Regions from separate parts of the Roseomonas haemaphysalidis genome, predicted to be linked through region 1. Evidence: riboswitches for the same ligand, from Rfam matches in the RefSeq annotation. Region 1 holds a riboswitch; the other holds the start of a gene.
What was found. A riboswitch is a leader RNA that binds a small molecule or an ion and turns the genes downstream of it on or off. The one in region 1 is predicted to bind glycine.

Region 1 (8,762 bases):
GGAGCACCAGCGGCACCTGAAAGGCCCAGCCCAGCATGCCTTCCAGCCGGCGCGACCGCGCGGCACGCACCATGGTGACGTGGAACTCCGCGTTCAGCGCATGGAAGCGCGCCACCACCTGCTCCGGCGTGCCCTGGATCGCCTCCATCCGGTCCGCGAGGCCGCGCAGCGCGTCGAGTTCACCCTGCGTGATGCGGGTGGCCGCGCGTCGTGCCGCGAAGCCCTCCAGCGCCGCGCGCAGCTGGTACACCTCCAGCAGATCGTCCGTGGTGATCTCGGCCACGAAGGTGCCGCGGTTGCGCTCGCTTTCCACCAGCCCGTCCGCCAGCAGGCGGCGCAAGGCGTCGCGCACCGGCGTGCGGCTGACGCCGATCTCGGCCGCCAGCGCTTCTTCCCGCAGCGCGGCGCCGGGCGGCACGCTGCCGTCCATGATGCGCGCGCGGATGGTCTGGTAGGCGCGCTCGGCCGCGTTGGACGACATTCTCTTTCCGCCTCGATCAACCCAGGAGGGCTTTAGCATGATGCAGGACCGTGTCGTCATCGTCACCGGCGGCGGCCGTGGCCTCGGCCTCGCGATGGCGGAGGCGCTGCTGGCTGCCGGCGCGCGCGTCACCATCACCGGCGCCCGCGCGGCCGGGGAGCTGCAGGCCGCCGCCGCCCGCTTTCCTGACGACCGGCTGCTGGCGCTGACCGCCGACGTCACCCGCCCGGAAGACTGCGCCCGCACCGCGGCCGCAACGCTGCAGCACTTCGGCGCGCTGCACGCCGTGGTCAACAACGCCGGGCGCGGCATGCGCCTGGTCAGCGAGCGCTTCACCACCGACCCGGTGCCCTTCTGGACCGTGCCGCCGGACATCTGGGCCAGCATCATCGACATCAATCTCAACGGCGCCTTCAACATGGCCGCCGCCGCCATGCCCCACCTGCTGGCGCAGCGGGACGGGCGCATCGTCAACGTGTCCACCAGCGACCAGACCATGGTGCGCCGCGGCTACGCCCCCTACGGCCCCAGCAAGGCGGGGCTGGAAGCCGCCTCCCGCTGCTGGGCGCAGGACGTGGAAGGCACGGGCGTGACGGTGAACGTGCTGCTGCCGGGCGGCGCGGCGAATACCGAGCTGTTGCCCGGCGGCGCCGACCGGCGCGGCGCCGATGGCAACCTGCTGGACCCGGCGCTGATGGGCCCGCCCGCCGTGTGGCTCTGTTCGGCGGCCTCGGCGGCGGTGAATGGCGGGCGCTTCATCGCGCGGCTGTGGGACGCGGCGGCACCGGAGGCGGCGCGCAGCCCCGGCGTGGCGAAGCCGGCGATCATGTGAAAGGCCGGGGGAAGGAATTCCCCCGAACCCCCATCGTCTTTCTGCCTGCTGGCGCCGCCGGCCGGCAGGCACGACCCCGAACGGGCAAAAAGAAGATGGGGGCCTGGGGAAATTCCTTTCCCCAGCCTACCCTCCCCGCCAACAACCGTCCGGGAGCCCTCCATCCATGAATGCCATCACCGCCGCCCGTTCCTTTCTGTTTGTCCCTGGCGACCGGCCGGAACGCTTCGGCAAGGCGCTGGCCGCCGGCGCAGACCAGGTGATCCTGGACCTGGAGGACGCCGTCGCCCTGGCGCGCAAGGACGCGGCGCGGGACGCCATCGCCGCCTGGTTGCCCCAGGCCGAACGGCCCGTGCTGCTGCGGGTGAACGCCGCCGACAGCCCGCATTTCATGGCCGACCTGGCGCTCTGCGCGCAGGCCAATGTCTGCGGCATCGTGCTGCCCAAGGCCGAGGCGCCGGAAGCCCTGGCGGAAGCGCGCCGCGCGGCGCCGCATGCCGCGCTGCTGCCGCTGATCGAGAGCGCGCGCGGCCTGCGGGCGGCCGAGGCGCTGGCCGCGGCGCCGGGCGTGGCGCGGCTGGTGTTCGGCTCGGTGGACTTCCAGCTCGACCTCGGCATCCCGGAGGAAGGCGCGCCGCTGGCGATGTTCCGCTCCGCGCTGGTGTATGCCTCGCGGCTCGGCGGCGCCGCGGCACCGGTGGATGGCGTGACCGTGGCGCTGGACGACGCGGCGCAGCTGGAGGCGGACACGGCGCGGGCGCGGGCCTTCGGCTTCGGGGCAAAGCTGTGCATCCATCCGCGCCAGGTGGCCGCCGTCAACGCCGGCTTCGCGCCCGGCGAGCGGGAGATCGCCTGGGCGCGGCGCATCATGGCGGCGGTGGAAGCCGGCGCCGACAGCGCCGCGCTCGCGGTAGATGGCGAGCTGGTGGACCGCCCGGTGATCCTGAAGGCGCAGGCGATCCTGGAGCGCGCGGCCTAGCCGGGGCCGAACAGCGGGCGGAAGTCCTCGCCCTCGCGGCGGATGCGGGTGCAGCCGCAGCGGCGGAAATGCGCGGGCACCAGCACCGTGCCGTCCTCCGCCGCGCAGTGCAGCAGGGTCCGGCGGGTTTCCGCCGCTTCCTCCGGGTCGGTGCAGAAGGCGCTGGACCAGTCGGGGCGCAGGATCTGCACCGGCGAATGGATGGCGTCGCCGCAGAAGATGGCGCGCGCGCCCGCGCGTTCCAGCCACAGCCCCATCTGCCCCACCGTGTGGCCGGGCAGCGGCTTCAGCGTCAGGCCGGGCGCCAGCTCGTATCCATCCGCCACCGCGTCCACCACGCCGGCGTCCAGCAGCGGCTGCACGCTGTCGGCGAAGGCACCGTGGCTGACGCCGGGCTCGGCGGCGGCGCGCGCCTGCCAGTATTGCAGCTCCCGCCGCCCCACCAGGTAGCGGGCGCGGGGAAAGGTCGGCACCCAGCGGCCGTCCCGCAGGCGGGTGTTCCAGCCCACGTGGTCGGCGTGCAGGTGGGTGCACAGCACCACGTCCACCGCTTCCGGCGGCACGCCCAGCGCGTCCAGAAAGCCACTGGCCGCGCGGCGGTGCCAGTGCGGGTGGGCCGGGCGCTCCTTGTGCTCGCCCACGCAGGTGTCCACCAGCACGGTCAGCCCCGGCAGCCGCAGCAGCAGCGCCTGCATGCCCAGCAGCAGGTCGCCACGCGCGAAGTCCATGTGGTCGGGCTCCAGCAGCGCCCGGTGGGGCAGCAGCTCGCCGAGGTCGCGCCCCGGCATGATGCGCGCGGCCGGCAGGGGAAAGACATCCATGTCGAGCACGAGGTCGACGCGGACGTCGCCAAGGGTGAAGTGCATGTGGCCGTCTCCTTGCCCGGAGGAGTGAAGCATGGAAGCGGGTGGGAAAGAATCCCCCCGCTATTCGGCGCGGATGCCGTTGGCCCGGATCACCTCGCCCCAGCGCTGCGTTTCCGAGCGCACCTGCTCCGCCATGCGGGCGGTGCCGCCGCCCAGCGGCACCACGCCGGCGCCCTGCATCCGCTCCCGCACCTCGGGCCGCCGCAGGGCCTCGTCGAAGGCGGCGTTCAGCGCCTCGGCCACCGCCGGCGGCGTGCGCGGCGGCGCCAGAAAGCCGAACCAGCTGTCGATCACCACGCCGGGCGCGCCGGCCTCGGCGAAGGTCGGCAGGTCGGGCAGCTCCGGCAGGCGCCCGGCCGCCAGGGTGGCGACCGGCTGCACCGCGCCCGCGCGGATCTGCGGCAGGATGGACGGCAGGTTGTCGAAGAACACGTCCACCGTGCCGGCGACGAGGTCCGTGATGGCGGGGCCGCTGCCGCGATACGGCACATGCACCCAGTCCAGCCCGAAGCGCGTGCGCAGCAGCTCCGGCCCCAGGTGGTTGGAGGCGCCGACGCCGGACGAGGCGAAGGTGACGGTACCAGGCTTGGCGCGCACCAGCGCGATCACCTCCGGCAGGGTGCGGGCGGGAAAGCCGCGGCGCGTGACCATGACGTTGCGCACCGCGCCGGTCAGGATCACGGGCACGAAGCCGTCCAGCTCGTAGCCCGGCTGCGCGTAGAGCGAGGGGTTGGCGCCGCAGGGGCCAAAGGCGCATTGCACCAGCACGGAGCCGTCCGCAGCGCCGCGCTGCGCCTCGCCCATGCCGATGTTGCCGTTGGCGCCGGCGCGGTTGTCCACCACGGCGCCGCGCGGCAGCCGGGTCGAGACGGCCTCCGCCAGCAGGCGCGCCACGATGTCGCCGGTGCCGCCCGGGGGCGAGGGGACGATGATGCGCAGCGGCCGGTCCGGCAGCTGCGCCCGGGCGGGCGGCGGGAAGGCGAGCAGGCAAAGGCCGAGCATGGCCAGGATGTGTCGCATGGAACGCGGCTTTCCTGTAATTTCCCGGGGCCGGCGGTCCGCTTGGCGCGGCTTCCGCCAGGCCCCGTCGGCAGCCTAAAGCCATGCCGCGCCGGGCGACAGCGGCGGCGGCCGGACGCGGATTCCCGTTGACGCCCGGCAGGGGAAAGGTGGATGCTTCTCCTTGTCCATGCACGGCATGCGGGAGAGCGCGGTTCCGGCCGCCGCCGACGGAGCAACCCCCCGGGAAACTCTCAGGCACCAGGGACCGCATGCCGGGGACGATCTGGAGAGAGGCGCCTCGCGCGCCCACCGAAGGGGATGCCGGCGGCAGCGCCGGTCACGCTCTCAGGTAACAGGACAGATGGGGGCGGAACGGCACGGGCCGTGCCGCAAACCCTTGCCTGGAGCCCGTCATGAGCACGGTCGCCATCATCGGAGCCGGCATCACCGGCGTCACCACCGCCTATGCGCTGCTGGAGCGCGGGCATTCCGTCATCGTGCTGGACCGCCACCGCTACGCCGCGATGGAAACCTCCTTCGCCAACGGCGGCCAGCTTTCGGCCAGCAACGCCGAGGTGTGGAACAGCGTGTCCACCATCGCCAAGGGCATGAAGTGGATGCTGCGGCGGGACGCGCCGCTGCTGCTGAACCCGCGCCCCGGGCTGCACAAATACGGCTGGCTGGGCGAGTTCGTCGGCCGCATCCCGCAGTACCGCGACAACACCATCGCCACCACGCGGCTGGCCATCGCGGCGCGGGCGCAGCTGTTCGGCATCGCCGAGCGCGAGAACATCGACTTCGACCTGCGCCGGCGCGGCATTCTGCACGTCTACCGCGACAAGGCGGGCTTCGATGCCGCCGCCCGCGTCAACGGCCTGCTGCGCGAAGGCGGCCTCGACCGCGCGGCCGTGACGCCGGAGGAGATGCGCGGGATCGAGCCGGCGCTGGGCGGGCAGTGGCACGGCGGCTTCTTCACGCCGTCCGACTCCACGGGCGACATCCACAAGTTCACCCGCGGGCTGGCCGAGGCCTGCCAGCGCCGCGGCGCGCGCTTTCTGCTGGACGCCGAGGTGACGGGCATCGCCCACCAGCAGGGCGGGCTCCGCATCGACTGGCGCCCCGCCGGCGGCCCGCAGGGCGCGGGCGAGGTGCTGGCGGTGGACCAGGTGGTGATCTGCGCCGGCGTGGCCAGCCGCCGCTTCGCCGCCATGCTGGGGGACCGGGTCAACGTCTACCCGGTGAAGGGCTATTCCATCACGGTGCAGCTGGACGATGCTGGAAGCCGGCAGGCGGCGCCACAGGTCAGCCTGCTGGACGATGCCACCAAGATCGTCACCAGCCGCCTGGGCGAGGACCGCTTCCGCGTCGCCGGCACCGCCGAGTTCAACGGCGAAAACCGCGACATCCGCGCCGACCGGGTGAAGCCGCTGGTGGACTGGGTGCAGCAGTTGTTCCCCGGCGTGTCCACCGCGCGCGTGGTGCCCTGGGCCGGACTGCGCCCGATGACGCCCAACCTGATGCCGCGCGTCGGCGCCGGCAGCCGCCCGGGCGTGTTCTACAACACCGGGCACGGCCACCTGGGCTGGACGCTGTCGGCCGCCACCGCGCAGATGGCGGCGGATGCGGTGGATGCGGCGGCCGGCACCGGCCTGCGGGCCGCCGCCTAGCGGCCCCTGGGGGCCCCTGGGGGCCGCGCTGCCGCCTCAGTGCAGCGGCGCGGCCTTCAGGAAGCTTTGCCGGTCGCCGGACGTGACGCTGACCTCGAAGCGGTCGTCCTCGCGCTCCAGCGTCAGGGGAATGCTGGCGCCGGCATCGCCCACCGCCCAAAGGGCACGGAAAAAGGCGGCGATGTCGCTCACCGGCGTTTCGTCCACCGCCAGCACCACGTCGCCCTTGCGCAACCCGGCCCGCGCCGCCGGACCGCGCGGCGTGACGCCCACCAGCACCACCTGCCCTTCGTCCGAGCTGGCGGACACGCCCAGCCACGGGCGCGGCGGGCGGGCCGGGCGGCCCAGCGTCAGCATCTCGTCCAGGATGGGCGCCAGCAGGTCCACCGGCACGCTCATGTTCAGCACCCGCACGCGGCCATCGCCGGGGTCGTGACCCAGCTGGATGGAACCGATGCCCACCACCTCGCCCGCCGGGTTGAGCAGCGCGGCGCCACCCCACAGCGGGTGCGCCGGGGCGGTGTAGAGCGCCTCGTCCAGCACGTATTCCCAGTAGCCGGTGAATTCCTGGCGCGACACCACCCGCGCCGCCAGCGCCCCGGCGCGGCCGCCGGCGCCGGCGAACACCACCTGGGCGCCCACCGGCACCTCGGAGGAGCGGCCGAGCGGCAGCGCCGGGACGCCCAGCGAGCCCAGCGCCTGCACCAGCCCGAAGCCGGTCACCTGGTCGTAGCCCAGCACATGGCCGGCCACCACGCGGCCCGTGGCGGTGGTCAGCCAGATCTCCTGCGCCTCGGTCACCAGGTAGCCGATGGTCAGCAGCAGGCCGCTGTCACGGATCAGCACGGCATTGCCCAGCCGCTCCGTGCCCAGGGTGCCGGCGGTGAAGGCGTCCTCCGGCACCCTGGCATGCAGGGTCACGACGGCAGAGAGCGCCTGGTCCAGGTCGTAGGCATAGTCCTCGGGCCGCGGGCGCAGGGGCTCCGGAACCCGGTCCTCGTCGTCTGCTGCTGCCATGGCCTTGCCTCCTGTCCTGCCTGTCGTCGCGGTCGCAGCCGGGGTAACGCCCGGCGGCGGCCTCCGGTGGCACGCCGGCCGCTATCGGGCTTCCGGGACGGCCAGCGCCTCCGGCCGCGCCGGGCGGTCGCGCCGCGCCATGGCGCGGGCGACCACGTAGAAGACCGGCGTGAAGACCAGCCCGAAGCCGGTCACGCCCAGCATGCCGGCGAACACCGCGGTGCCGAGGCTTTGCCGCATCTCCGCCCCCGCGCCCGTCGCGATGGCCAGCGGCAGCACGCCCAGGATAAAGGCCAGCGAGGTCATCAGAATCGGCCGCAGCCGGGTGCGCGCCGCCGCTTCCGCCGCCTGCCAGCGGGTCATGCCCTCGCTTTCCGCGTGGCGGGCGAACTCGACGATCAGGATGGCGTTCTTGGCCGCCAGCCCGATCAGCACCACCAGACCCACCTGCACCAGCACGTTGTTGTCGAGGCCCCGCCACACCACGCCGGCCAGCGCCGCCAGCACGGACATCGGCGCGATCAGCACCACCGCCAGCGGCAAGAGCCAGCTTTCGTACAGCGCCGCCAGCAGCAGGATAACAAAGATGACCGCCAGCCCGAAGGCGATCGGCGCCGTGTTGCCCTGGCTGGTTTCCTGCAACGCGATCTCGGTCCACTCAAAGCCGTAGCCGGGCGGCAGCTTGTCGCGCAGCAGGCGCTCCATGGCCGCGATCGCCTGGCCGGTGGACACGCCGGGGGCGGCGGCGCCCTGTACCTCGGCGGCGGGGTAGAGGTTGTAGCGCGGCACGCGGTAGGCGGCGGTATCGGCTTCCAGCGTCGCCAGCGCGCCGATCGGCACCATGTCGCCCGCCATGTTGCGGGTCCGCAGCAGCTCGACATCGCGCGGCGTCAGGCGCGCGGTTTCCTCCGCCTGCGCCGTGACGCGGAAGGTGCGGCCGAGGATGTTGAAGTCGTTGACAAAGGCCGAGCCCAGGTAGGTGGACAGCGTTTCCGACACGCGCGACAGCGGCACGCCCAGCATCTCCGCCTTGGTGCGGTCCACCTCGGCCCGCAGCGTCGGCGTGCGGGTGTTGAACAGCGTGAAGGCCATGGCGATCTCGGTCTGCCCGTTGGCGGCGGCGACGATGGAGTTCGTCACCTCCTCCAGCGCGCGGGCGCCGCGGTCACTGCGGTCCTGCACGAACAGCTTGAAGCCGCCGCCGGTGCCGATGCCCGAAACCGAGGGCGGCGGGATGACCAGCGCCAGCGCCTCGCGCTGCTGCATCAGCTTGGCCTGCACGGCCTGGGTGATGCCCCCGAAGCTCAGCCCCGCCGCCGCCCGCGCCTCGAAGGAGGCGAGGTTGACGAAGATCACGCCGGAATTGGGCGCGTTGGTGAAGGTGGCGCCGTCGAAGCCGGTGAAGGCGATGGAATTGGCGACGCCGGGGACGGATAGCACGTCCTTGGTCGCCTGCTGGATCACCGCGTCGGTGCGCGCGAAGGAGGCGCCGGGCGGCAGCTGGAAGGCGGCGATCAGGTAGCCGCGGTCCAGCGGCGGGATCAGCCCGGTGGGCGTGGTCATGACGTTGCGCCCGGTCAGCGCCAGCAGCCCGCCGAACAGCAGCAGCAGGATCACCGGCAGCCGCACCAGCCGCCGCGTCATGCTGCCGTAGCCCGACGACATGCGGTCGAACAGCCGGTTGAAGCCGCCGAAGAAGGCGCGGAACGGTGCGCCGGCCCAGCGGCGCCAGCCGGTGGGCGCCGCATGCGCGTGCGGCCGCAGCAGCAGGGCGGCGAGCGCGGGCGACAGCGTCAGCGACACCAGCGCCGACAGCAGGGTCGCCACCGCGATGGTGACGGCGAACTGGCGGTAGAAGGCGCCGGACAGCCCCTCGATAAAGGCAGTGGGCACGAACACGGCGCAGAGCACCAGCGCG
Region 2 (8,762 bases), 1.1 Mb from region 1:
CACCGCCAGTTCCAGGAACGGGCCGCTCTTGGCGATGCCCGCGTTGTTCACCAGCACGTCGATGCGGCCGAACTTCGCCACCGTGGCCGTGGCCAGCGCCTCGGCCTCCGCCTGGTGCGACACGTCGGCCGGGTGCACCAGCGTCCGCTCCGCCGCCATGCCGGCGGCGACCTCACGCAGCTTTTCCTCGCGCCGGCCGACCAGCACCACGCTGGCACCGTCCTGGCCGAAGCGCCGCGCCGTGGCAGCACCGATGCCGGAACCCGCGCCGGTGACCACCACCACCTTGCCCTCGAAGCGTGCCATGCGGATATCCTTCCCTGCGGTTCGCAGCAGCAACGCGCCGCGCGGGGCTAGGTTGGCCGCAGCGCCAGGTCCAGCCGCCCCGCCGCCGCCAGCGCCAGCAGCAGCGCCGAGACGTGCATGGCCTGCGGCAGCATGCCGGACGGCAACCCTGCCAGCACCTCGGCCAGGGCCGGTGTTTCCACGACGATGTCCTCGCCCGCCTCATGCGCCATGGCGGCGCCGGCCTGCACGCCCAGCGCCAGCACGGTGTGGCAGCGGTTGCGGTGCGTGGCGGTGTTGGGATGCAGGCTCGCCACGTGCCGGATGTCCTGGGCCGTGAAGCCGGTTTCCTCCCGCAGCTCCCGCGCCGCCGTGTCCAGCGGCGAGGCATCGCCAGCGTCCATGGCGCCCGCCGGCAGTTCCAGCGTGTGGGCGCGGGCGCCGTGGCGGTATTGCCGCACCAGCACGATGCGATCGTCGTCGGTCAGCGCCACCACCTGCACCCAGTCCGGATAGCCGAGGGTGTAGAACGGGTCGAGCAGGTTGCCGCGCGCGTCGCGCACCGCATCGGCGGTGACGTCGATCCAGCGGTCGCGCAGGGCGCTGCGGGTGGAAAGGACTTTCCAGGGGGCGAAATCGGTCATGGCGGGCATGGTGCTTGGAATGGGGCGGTTGGCCAAGGGGGCGCTGCCCCCCTGGACCCCCCCGCTGGGGGACAGTGTCCCCCCAGACCCCGCCATCAGGAAGCATGGCGCCTGACACCGCGGGGCGCGCCATCGAATTGTCTTCAAAATCCACCGGCGCCGCGCGTCAGTCGCCGGGGGTTCAACACCCCCGGCGCGCAGGTCCCGCCACAGCCGGGAATGCCGGGGTCCGGGGTGGCTCAGCCACCCCGGCGGGGGTCCAGGGGGCGGAGCCCCCTGGCCTTCGCCTTACTCCGCCGCGATCTGCTGCGCGTTGGCGTAGTCTTCCAGCGGCGCGCAGGTGCAGATCAGGTTGCGGTCGCCATACACATTGTCCACGCGCTTGACCGGCGGCCAGTACTTGTTGGCGGCGACGTAGGGCAGCGGGAAGGCGGCCTCTTCGCGAGAATACGGGTGCGACCATTCCTCCGCCATCACCTCGGCGGCGGTGTGGGGCGCGTTCTTCAGCGCGTTGTCCACCTTGTCCATGCGGCCCTGCTCCACCGCGCGGATCTCGGCGCGGATGGCGATCATGGCGTCGCAGAAGCGGTCCAGTTCCGCCTGGGTCTCGCTTTCGGTGGGCTCCACCATCAGCGTGCCGGCGACGGGCCAGGACATGGTGGGCGCGTGGAAGCCATAGTCCTGCAGGCGCTTGGCGATGTCCTCCACCAGCACGCCGCCGCCCTGCTGGAAGCCGCGGCAGTCCAGGATGCACTCATGCGCCACCATGCCGCGCGCGCCCTTGTAGAGCACGGGGAAGTGCCCATCGAGCCGCTTGGCGATGTAGTTGGCGTTGAGGATGGCGACCTGCGTGGCGCGCGTCAGCGCCTCCGCGCCCATCATGCGGATATAGGCGTAGGAGATGGGCAGGATCGACGCGCTGCCGAAGGGCGCGGCCGAGACCGGGCCGTAGCCGGTGGCGGGGCCGCCCTCGGCCAGCAGCGGGTGGTTGGGCAGGTGCGGGGCGAGGTGCGCCGCGACCCCGATCGGCCCGACGCCCGGGCCGCCGCCGCCATGCGGGATGCAGAAGGTCTTGTGCAGGTTCAGGTGGCAGACATCGGCGCCGATGCGGCCGGGGGCGGTGAGGCCCACCTGCGCATTCATGTTGGCGCCGTCCATGTAGACCTGCCCGCCGGCCGCGTGCACGGCGCCGCAGATGCGGACGATCTGCTCCTCGAACACGCCATGCGTGGAGGGGTAGGTGATCATCAGCGCCGACAGCTTCTCCGCATGCTGCGCGATCTTGGCATCGAGGTCCGCGAGGTCGACGTTGCCGTCGCGGTCGCAGCCCACCACCACCACGCGCATGCCGACCATGGCGGCGGAGGCCGGGTTGGTGCCGTGCGCCGAGGATGGGATCAGGCAGATGTCGCGCTGGTCCTGGCCATTGGCCAGATGGAAGGCGCGGATCGCCAGCAGTCCGGCATACTCGCCCTGGCTGCCGGCGTTGGGCTGCAGCGAGACGGCGGCGAAGCCGGTGATGGTGGCGAGCCAGTCCTCCAGCTGCCGGATCATCGCGATGTAGCCCTGCGCCTGGTCGGCCGGCACGAAGGGGTGCATCTCGCCGAAGCCGGGGAAGGTGACGGGGATCATCTCCGCCGTCGCGTTCAGCTTCATGGTGCAGGAGCCGAGCGGGATCATGCTGCGGTTCAGCGCCACGTCCTTGTCTTCCAGCCGCTTCAGGTAGCGCAGCATGGAATGCTCGGCGTGGTGGGTGTGGAACACCGCCGCCGTCAGGATCTCGGACTTCCGCTCCAGAACAGCGGGGATGCCGCCGGCGGTGGCCTCCAGCGTGGCGCCGAACAGGCCCGCCAGCGTCGCGAGTTCCGCGCGCGTCACGGTCTCGTCCAGCGCGATGGCCAGCGCGCCGCCGTCCAGCTTGCGCAGGTTGAAGCCCTGCTCAAAGGCGGCGTGGTAGATGGCGTCCGTCTTGTCGCCGGTTTCCACCGTGACGGTGTCGAAGAAGGCGTCATGGCGCAGCGTGAAACCGGCGGACTTGGCAGCGCCCGCCAGAAGCTTCGCCTGCAGCGCCACCCGCTGGGCGATGCGACGCAGCCCCTCGGGGCCGTGCCACACGGCGTACATGCCGGCCATCACGGCAAGAAGCACCTGCGCGGTGCAGATGTTGCTGGTCGCCTTTTCGCGGCGGATGTGCTGCTCGCGCGTCTGCAGCGCCAGGCGCATGGCGGGCTTGCCGGCGGCATCCAGCGACACGCCGACCAGGCGCCCCGGCATCAGCCGCTTCAGCCCGTCCTTGACCGCCATGAAGGCGGCATGCGGGCCGCCATAGCCCATCGGCACGCCGAAGCGCTGGCTGGAGCCGATGACCACATCCGCGCCCATCTCGCCCGGCGCGCGCAGCAACACCATGGACAGCGGGTCGGCGGCGACGATGGCCAGCCCCCCGGCCGCCTGCACGGCGGCGATCTCGGGCGACAGGTCGCGCAGCTCGCCGGTGGTGCCGGGATACTGCAGCAGCAGCGCGAAGGGCTTTTCGCTGCCGCAGGCGGCCACGACCTCGGCCGGGGCCACGACGCTGACGGTCAGCTTCAGCGGCTCGGCGCGGGTGCGCACCACGGCGATGGTCTGCGGGTGCACGTCGGCGGCCACCAGGATGGTGCGCGACTTCTGCTTGTTGGAGGCGAGCGCGATGGCCATCGCCTCGGCCGCCGCCGTCGCCTCATCCAGCAGCGAGGCGTTCGCCACCGGCAGGCCGGTGAGGTCGGTCACCATGGTCTGGAAGTTGACCAGCGCTTCCAGCCGCCCCTGGGCAATCTCCGCCTGGTAGGGGGTATAGGCGGTGTACCAGCCCGGATTCTCCAGCACGTTGCGGAGAATGACCGGCGGCACGTGGGTGCCGTGGTAGCCCATGCCGATCAGTGACTTCTTGAGCACGTTCTTTTCGGACAGCGCGCGCAGCTCGGCGATGGCCTCGGCTTCCGTGGCCGGCGCCGGCAGGGTGGAGAAGTCCTGGCCGCGGATGTCGGCCGGCACGGTGCGGTCGGCCAGCGCGTCCAGGCTGTCGACGCCCACCACCTTCAGCATGGCGGCGATCTCGGCCCCCGACGGGCCGATATGCCGGGCGGCGAAGGCGCCGTGGTCTTCCAGCGCGCTCAGCGCGTCGAGGGCCGAGGTCATCAGAGGCTGTCCACGAAGGCGGCGTAGTCGGATTCGCTCATCAGGGCCTCCACGGCGGCGGGGTCGGCCGCCTCGATCTTGAAGAACCAGCCGTCGGCGGTGGGCGCCGAGTTGGCCAGCGAGGGGTTGTCCACCAGCGCATCGTTCACCGCGACCACCTTGCCGGCGATCGGCGCGTAGACGTCGGACGCCGCCTTGACGCTTTCGACCACCGCCACGGCCTCCTCGGCCGCGACCTCACGCCCGGCCTCGGGCAGTTCCACGAACACCACGTCGCCCAGCGCGGTCTGCGCGTGGTCGGTGATGCCGATGGTGGCCACGCCACCTTCCAGCCGCACCCACTCGTGGTCCTTGGTGTACTTGGTTTCAGCCATGACAGGGCTCCTCAGCGAATGTAGCGGTGGGGAAAGAAGGGGGTGGCCGCGACGCGGGCGGGCGAGGCCTTGCCGCGCACCATCAGGTCCAGCGCCGTGCCGTCGGCGGCATGCCCGCGCGCCACGTAGCCCATGGCGCAGGGGCCGTTCAGGCTGGGGCCGAAGCCGCCGCTGGTGATCTCGCCGACCACGTCGCCGCCCACCTGCACGGGGGTGTGGCCGCGTGCCGGCTGCCGGCCGTCGGGCAGGATGCCGACGCGCAGGCGCTTCGGGCCGTTGTCCAGCTCCTCGCGCACGCGGTCCGCGCCGGGGAAGTTCCATTCGGTGCGGCGGCGCTTGCCGATGGTCCACACCAGATTGGCTTCCACCGCGCTGGTCGTCTCGTCGATATCGTTGCCATACAGGCACAGCCCGGCTTCCAGGCGCAGCGAGTCGCGCGCGCCGAGGCCGGCCGCCGTGGCGCCCGGCAGGGCCAGCAGCGCGCGGGCGAGGCTTTCGGCCTCCTCCGCCGGCACGGAGATCTCCACGCCGTCCTCGCCGGTGTAGCCACTGCGGCTGACCAGCGTGGGGATGCCGGCGATCTCCACCGCCAGCACGTCCATGAAGCGCATGCCGGCGACGGCGGGCGCGATGGTGGCCAGCGATGCCACGGCGCCCGGGCCCTGGAAGGCCACCAGCGCGCGGTCCGGCAGGCGCTTCAGGGACACGCCGGAGGGCAGCGCCGCCTCGATCGCCGCGTAGTCCACCGCCTTGCGGCTGGCGTTGACCACCAGGAACAGGCGGTCGCCGAGATTGGCGACCATGAAGTCGTCCAGGATGCCGCCGGCTTCCGTGGTCAGCAGCCCGTACTTCTGGCGGCCCGGCTTCAGGATCTGCACGTCGGCCGGCGTCAGGCGCTCCAGCGCCGCGGCGGCGCCTTCGCCCACCAGCTCGGCCTGTCCCATGTGGGACACGTCGAACAGCGCGGCACCGGCGCGCGTCGCCAGATGCTCGGCCATGATGCCGGCGGGGTACTGCACGGGCATGGCATAGCCCGCGAAGGGCACCATCTTGCCGCCCAGCTCCCGGTGCAGGGAGGCGAGGGGGGTTTCCAGAAGCGTTTCAGTCGTATCGGCCACGCAGCCTCCATCGCCGCGCCTGCGCGCGGCGTGTCCGGGTTCGTGGCCCCCCTCTGTCCGATGACCTGAGAGATTCAGCGCGAAAGCCTCGCGCCTTACTCCGTCGGTGCCGGCGCTCGCGCGCCGGGCTTTCCAGAGTCCCCTTCCCCACGCGGTTCCTGGTGCCTGAGCGTTTCCGGGGGCCGGTTGCGCCTTCGGCGACGGCAGGGCGCCTTGCCTGCCATGCTCTCCCGCGCGGGATCAGCGGGTGGGGTTCTCTCTGCCCGAGCAGCGGGCGCGAGGCAACGGTGCAGAAGGTCGGGGAAAAGAATTCCCCCGAGCCCCCATCTTTCTTTTGCCTGTTTGCCGGTCAGAACCACGGTGAGGGCCCGCCTGACCGCCCAACCCGGCGCCATCAAGCAGAAAAAGGATGGGGGTCCGGGGGAATTCCTTCCCCCGGCCTTTACCCCATCGCCCCCTCGCTCTCCGCCAAGTCGAGCAGCTTCTGCATGGTCCCCGGCAGCGCGGCCCGCGCGGCGGCCAGCGTCATCCACTCGCCGTCGCGCAGGTTGGCGCCGGGCGGCGCGGTGGCGACCCGCAGCGCCATGTGCAGCTCGAAATGCGTGAAGCCGTGCTTCGCCTCGCCGTCCAGCGCCCGCCAGTCCAGGCCGGGCAGGGGGGCGAAGGGCGGGATCTCGGCGTCGGTCCAGGGGGTTTCGCGCCAGGGGGTGCCGGGCAATTCCAGCATGCCGCCCAGCAGGCCGGTGGGCGGGCGGCGGCGCAGCAACAGGCGGCCGGTGCCGTCCAGCAGCAGGAAGTGCACGCCGCGCTTCAAGGGGCGGGCCTTCTTGGCCGCCTTGCGCGGCAGGCTGGGGGCGAGGCCGGTGCGGAAGCCCTCGCAGTCCGAGCGCCAGGGGCACAGGGCGCAGGCCGGGCTGCGCGGCGTGCAAATGGTGGCGCCGAGGTCGAACAGGGCCTGCACGAAATCCGATGGCCGGGCGCGGGCGGCGTCCTGCTCCATCCAGCGGCGGGCCAGGGCGGCCAGCGCCGGGCGGGCGCCGGGCAGCGGGGCCTCGATGGCGCCGAGCCGGGCGGTGACGCGCTCGACATTGCCGTCCAGCGGCACGGTGGGGCGGCCAAAGGCGATGGCGGCCACGGCGGCGGCGGTATAGGCGCCGATGCCGGGCAATGCCCGCAGCTCGTCCTCCGTGTCGGGAAAGCCGCCGCGCGCCACCACGGCCTGGGCGCAGGCGTGCAGGTTGCGGGCGCGGGCGTAGTAGCCGAGCCCGGCCCATTCCTCGGCCACCGCGTCCCAGGGGGCGGCGGCGAGGGTTTCGACATCCGGGAAGCGAACCAGGAAGCGGCGCCAGCGCGGGCCGACGGCGGCGACCGTGGTCTGCTGCAACATGACCTCGGAGAGCCATATACGGTATGGATCGCGCGTCGCTTCCCGCCAGGGCAGGGTGCGGCGGTGGCGGTCGTACCATTCGAGAAGCAGGGAGGCGGCGGGCAGCACGTATGCAGCAAAAGGACCGGAACGGCGGCGGCGCAACCCCCCCGGCGGCGAAAACCGCGCAAAAGCCGGCCCTGGCGCCCGATGGCGGCCCCGGATGGCGGTCGGACCGCGGGCCACGCGCGCTGGGCGCGCTGCTGCCGGCGCTGACCCGGCCGGTGTTCCGCAAGCGCAGCCCGGCGGCGGCGCAGCTGATCATCGACTGGCCGCAGATCGCGGGGCCGGTGCTGGCGGCGCAGACGGTGCCGCGCGGCGTCTCCGGCGGCACGCTGACGCTGGCCTGCTCCGGCCCGGTGGCGATGGAGCTGCAGCACCTGGCACCGCAGCTGATCGGGCGCATCAACACCGCCATGGGGCAGGCGCTGGTGCAGCGGCTGCGCTTTGTGCAGGCGGCGCTGCCGCCGCGCCGGCCACCGCCACCCAAGCCCGCGGCGGTGGCGCTGCCGGACGCGCTGGCCGCCCGTCTGGAAGGCGTGGAGGACCCGGAGTTGCGGGCGGCTCTGGCAAGATTGGGCCAGGGGGTTTATCGGGGGCGCCGAAACGCCGGTTGACGGCTGGCGGCGCGGCCGCCGCGACCCTATCTGCCGCCGCACATCGCTGTTCCAAGCCACCTGAGGAGGCCGCCTTGACCCTTTCGCGCCGTTCGCTGCTGACCGTGCCGCTGGTGCTTGCCGCCGCGCCCGCCCTGGCCCAGGGCGCCTCGCCGACCAACGCCGATGCGCGGCTGGGCGACCGCGGCTACGGCCCGGCCGGCGCCAAGGTCGTGGTGCAGGAATACTTTTCCCTGACCTGCCCGCATTGCGCCGCCTTTCACAAGGAAAGCTGGCCGCAGATCAAGGAACGGCTGATGGGCCCGACCGGCAATGCCCGCATGGTGTGGAAGGAATTCCCGCTGGACCAGCTGGCGCTGGCGGCCTCGCAGGTGGCGCGCAGCCTGCCGGCCGAGCGCTACGAGGGCTTCATCAGCGCGCTGCTGGCCAGCCAGGACCGCTGGGCCTTCGCGCGCGGCGCCGACAACATCGCCGAGATCGCCAAGATCGCGGCGCTGGCGGGCATGACGCGGGCGCAGGTGGATGCCGCCGTGGCCGACCAGGCGCTGGCCAAGGGCATCCTGGAAATGCGCGCCGCCGGCCAAAGCCAGTTCAACGTCAATTCCACGCCCACCTTCGTGTTCAACAAGAAGGTGCAGCCCGGGGCCGTCAGCGCCGACCGCTTCGCGCAGCTGGCAGCCGAAGCCGGCGCTTGAGCGAGGCTGAGGGGGGCGCACCCGCCGCCCCGCAGGAGGATGCCGCCCCGGCGCGGGACGCGGCCACCGAGGCGGCGGCCCGCGCCGCCGCCTTGCGCGCCACGCTGGTGCGGCTGCGCATCGCCGGCTTCAAGAGCTTCGCCGAGCCCACGGTGGTGGAGGTGCTGCCCGGGCTGACCGGCGTGGTCGGCCCCAACGGCTGCGGCAAGTCCAACGTGGTGGAGGCGCTGCGCTGGGCGATGGGCGAAACCAACGCTCGCGCCATGCGCGGCGGCGAGATGGACGACGTCATCTTCGCCGGCACCTCCACCCGCCCCGGCCGCAACCAGGCGGAGGTGACGCTGCAGCTGGAGGATGCCTCCGGCCTCGCCCCGCCGCCCAACCAGCAGGCGCCGGAACTGGAGATCACCCGCCGCATCGTGCGCG

Region 2: it holds a riboswitch for glycine, as region 1 does, so the genes downstream of both, gcvT (glycine cleavage system aminomethyltransferase GcvT) here and IAI59_RS02645 (D-amino acid dehydrogenase) in region 1, are expected to answer to the same signal.

What each region holds. Positions count from the first base shown of each region.
Region 1 covers NZ_CP061177.1:577,388-586,149, forward strand. The annotation lists gene IAI59_RS02620 (GntR family transcriptional regulator) at 1-481, opposite strand, end outside; gene IAI59_RS02625 (SDR family NAD(P)-dependent oxidoreductase) at 519-1,313, shown strand; gene IAI59_RS02630 (HpcH/HpaI aldolase/citrate lyase family protein) at 1,480-2,292, shown strand; gene IAI59_RS02635 (MBL fold metallo-hydrolase) at 2,289-3,158, opposite strand; gene IAI59_RS02640 (Bug family tripartite tricarboxylate transporter substrate binding protein) at 3,219-4,178, opposite strand; glycine riboswitch at 4,350-4,438, shown strand; glycine riboswitch at 4,442-4,523, shown strand; gene IAI59_RS02645 (D-amino acid dehydrogenase) at 4,574-5,827, shown strand; gene IAI59_RS02650 (S1C family serine protease) at 5,864-6,844, opposite strand; gene IAI59_RS02655 (efflux RND transporter permease subunit) at 6,926-8,762, opposite strand, start outside.
Region 2 covers NZ_CP061177.1:1,641,837-1,650,598, forward strand. The annotation lists gene budC (meso-2,3-butanediol dehydrogenase) at 1-306, opposite strand, end outside; gene IAI59_RS07560 (NUDIX hydrolase) at 354-929, opposite strand; gene gcvP (aminomethyl-transferring glycine dehydrogenase) at 1,218-4,106, opposite strand; gene gcvH (glycine cleavage system protein GcvH) at 4,106-4,480, opposite strand; gene gcvT (glycine cleavage system aminomethyltransferase GcvT) at 4,492-5,598, opposite strand; glycine riboswitch at 5,650-5,736, opposite strand; glycine riboswitch at 5,741-5,841, opposite strand; gene IAI59_RS07580 (A/G-specific adenine glycosylase) at 6,041-7,090, opposite strand; gene IAI59_RS07585 (DUF721 domain-containing protein) at 7,096-7,641, shown strand; gene IAI59_RS07590 (DsbA family protein) at 7,716-8,336, shown strand; gene IAI59_RS07595 (chromosome segregation SMC family protein) at 8,429-8,762, shown strand, end outside.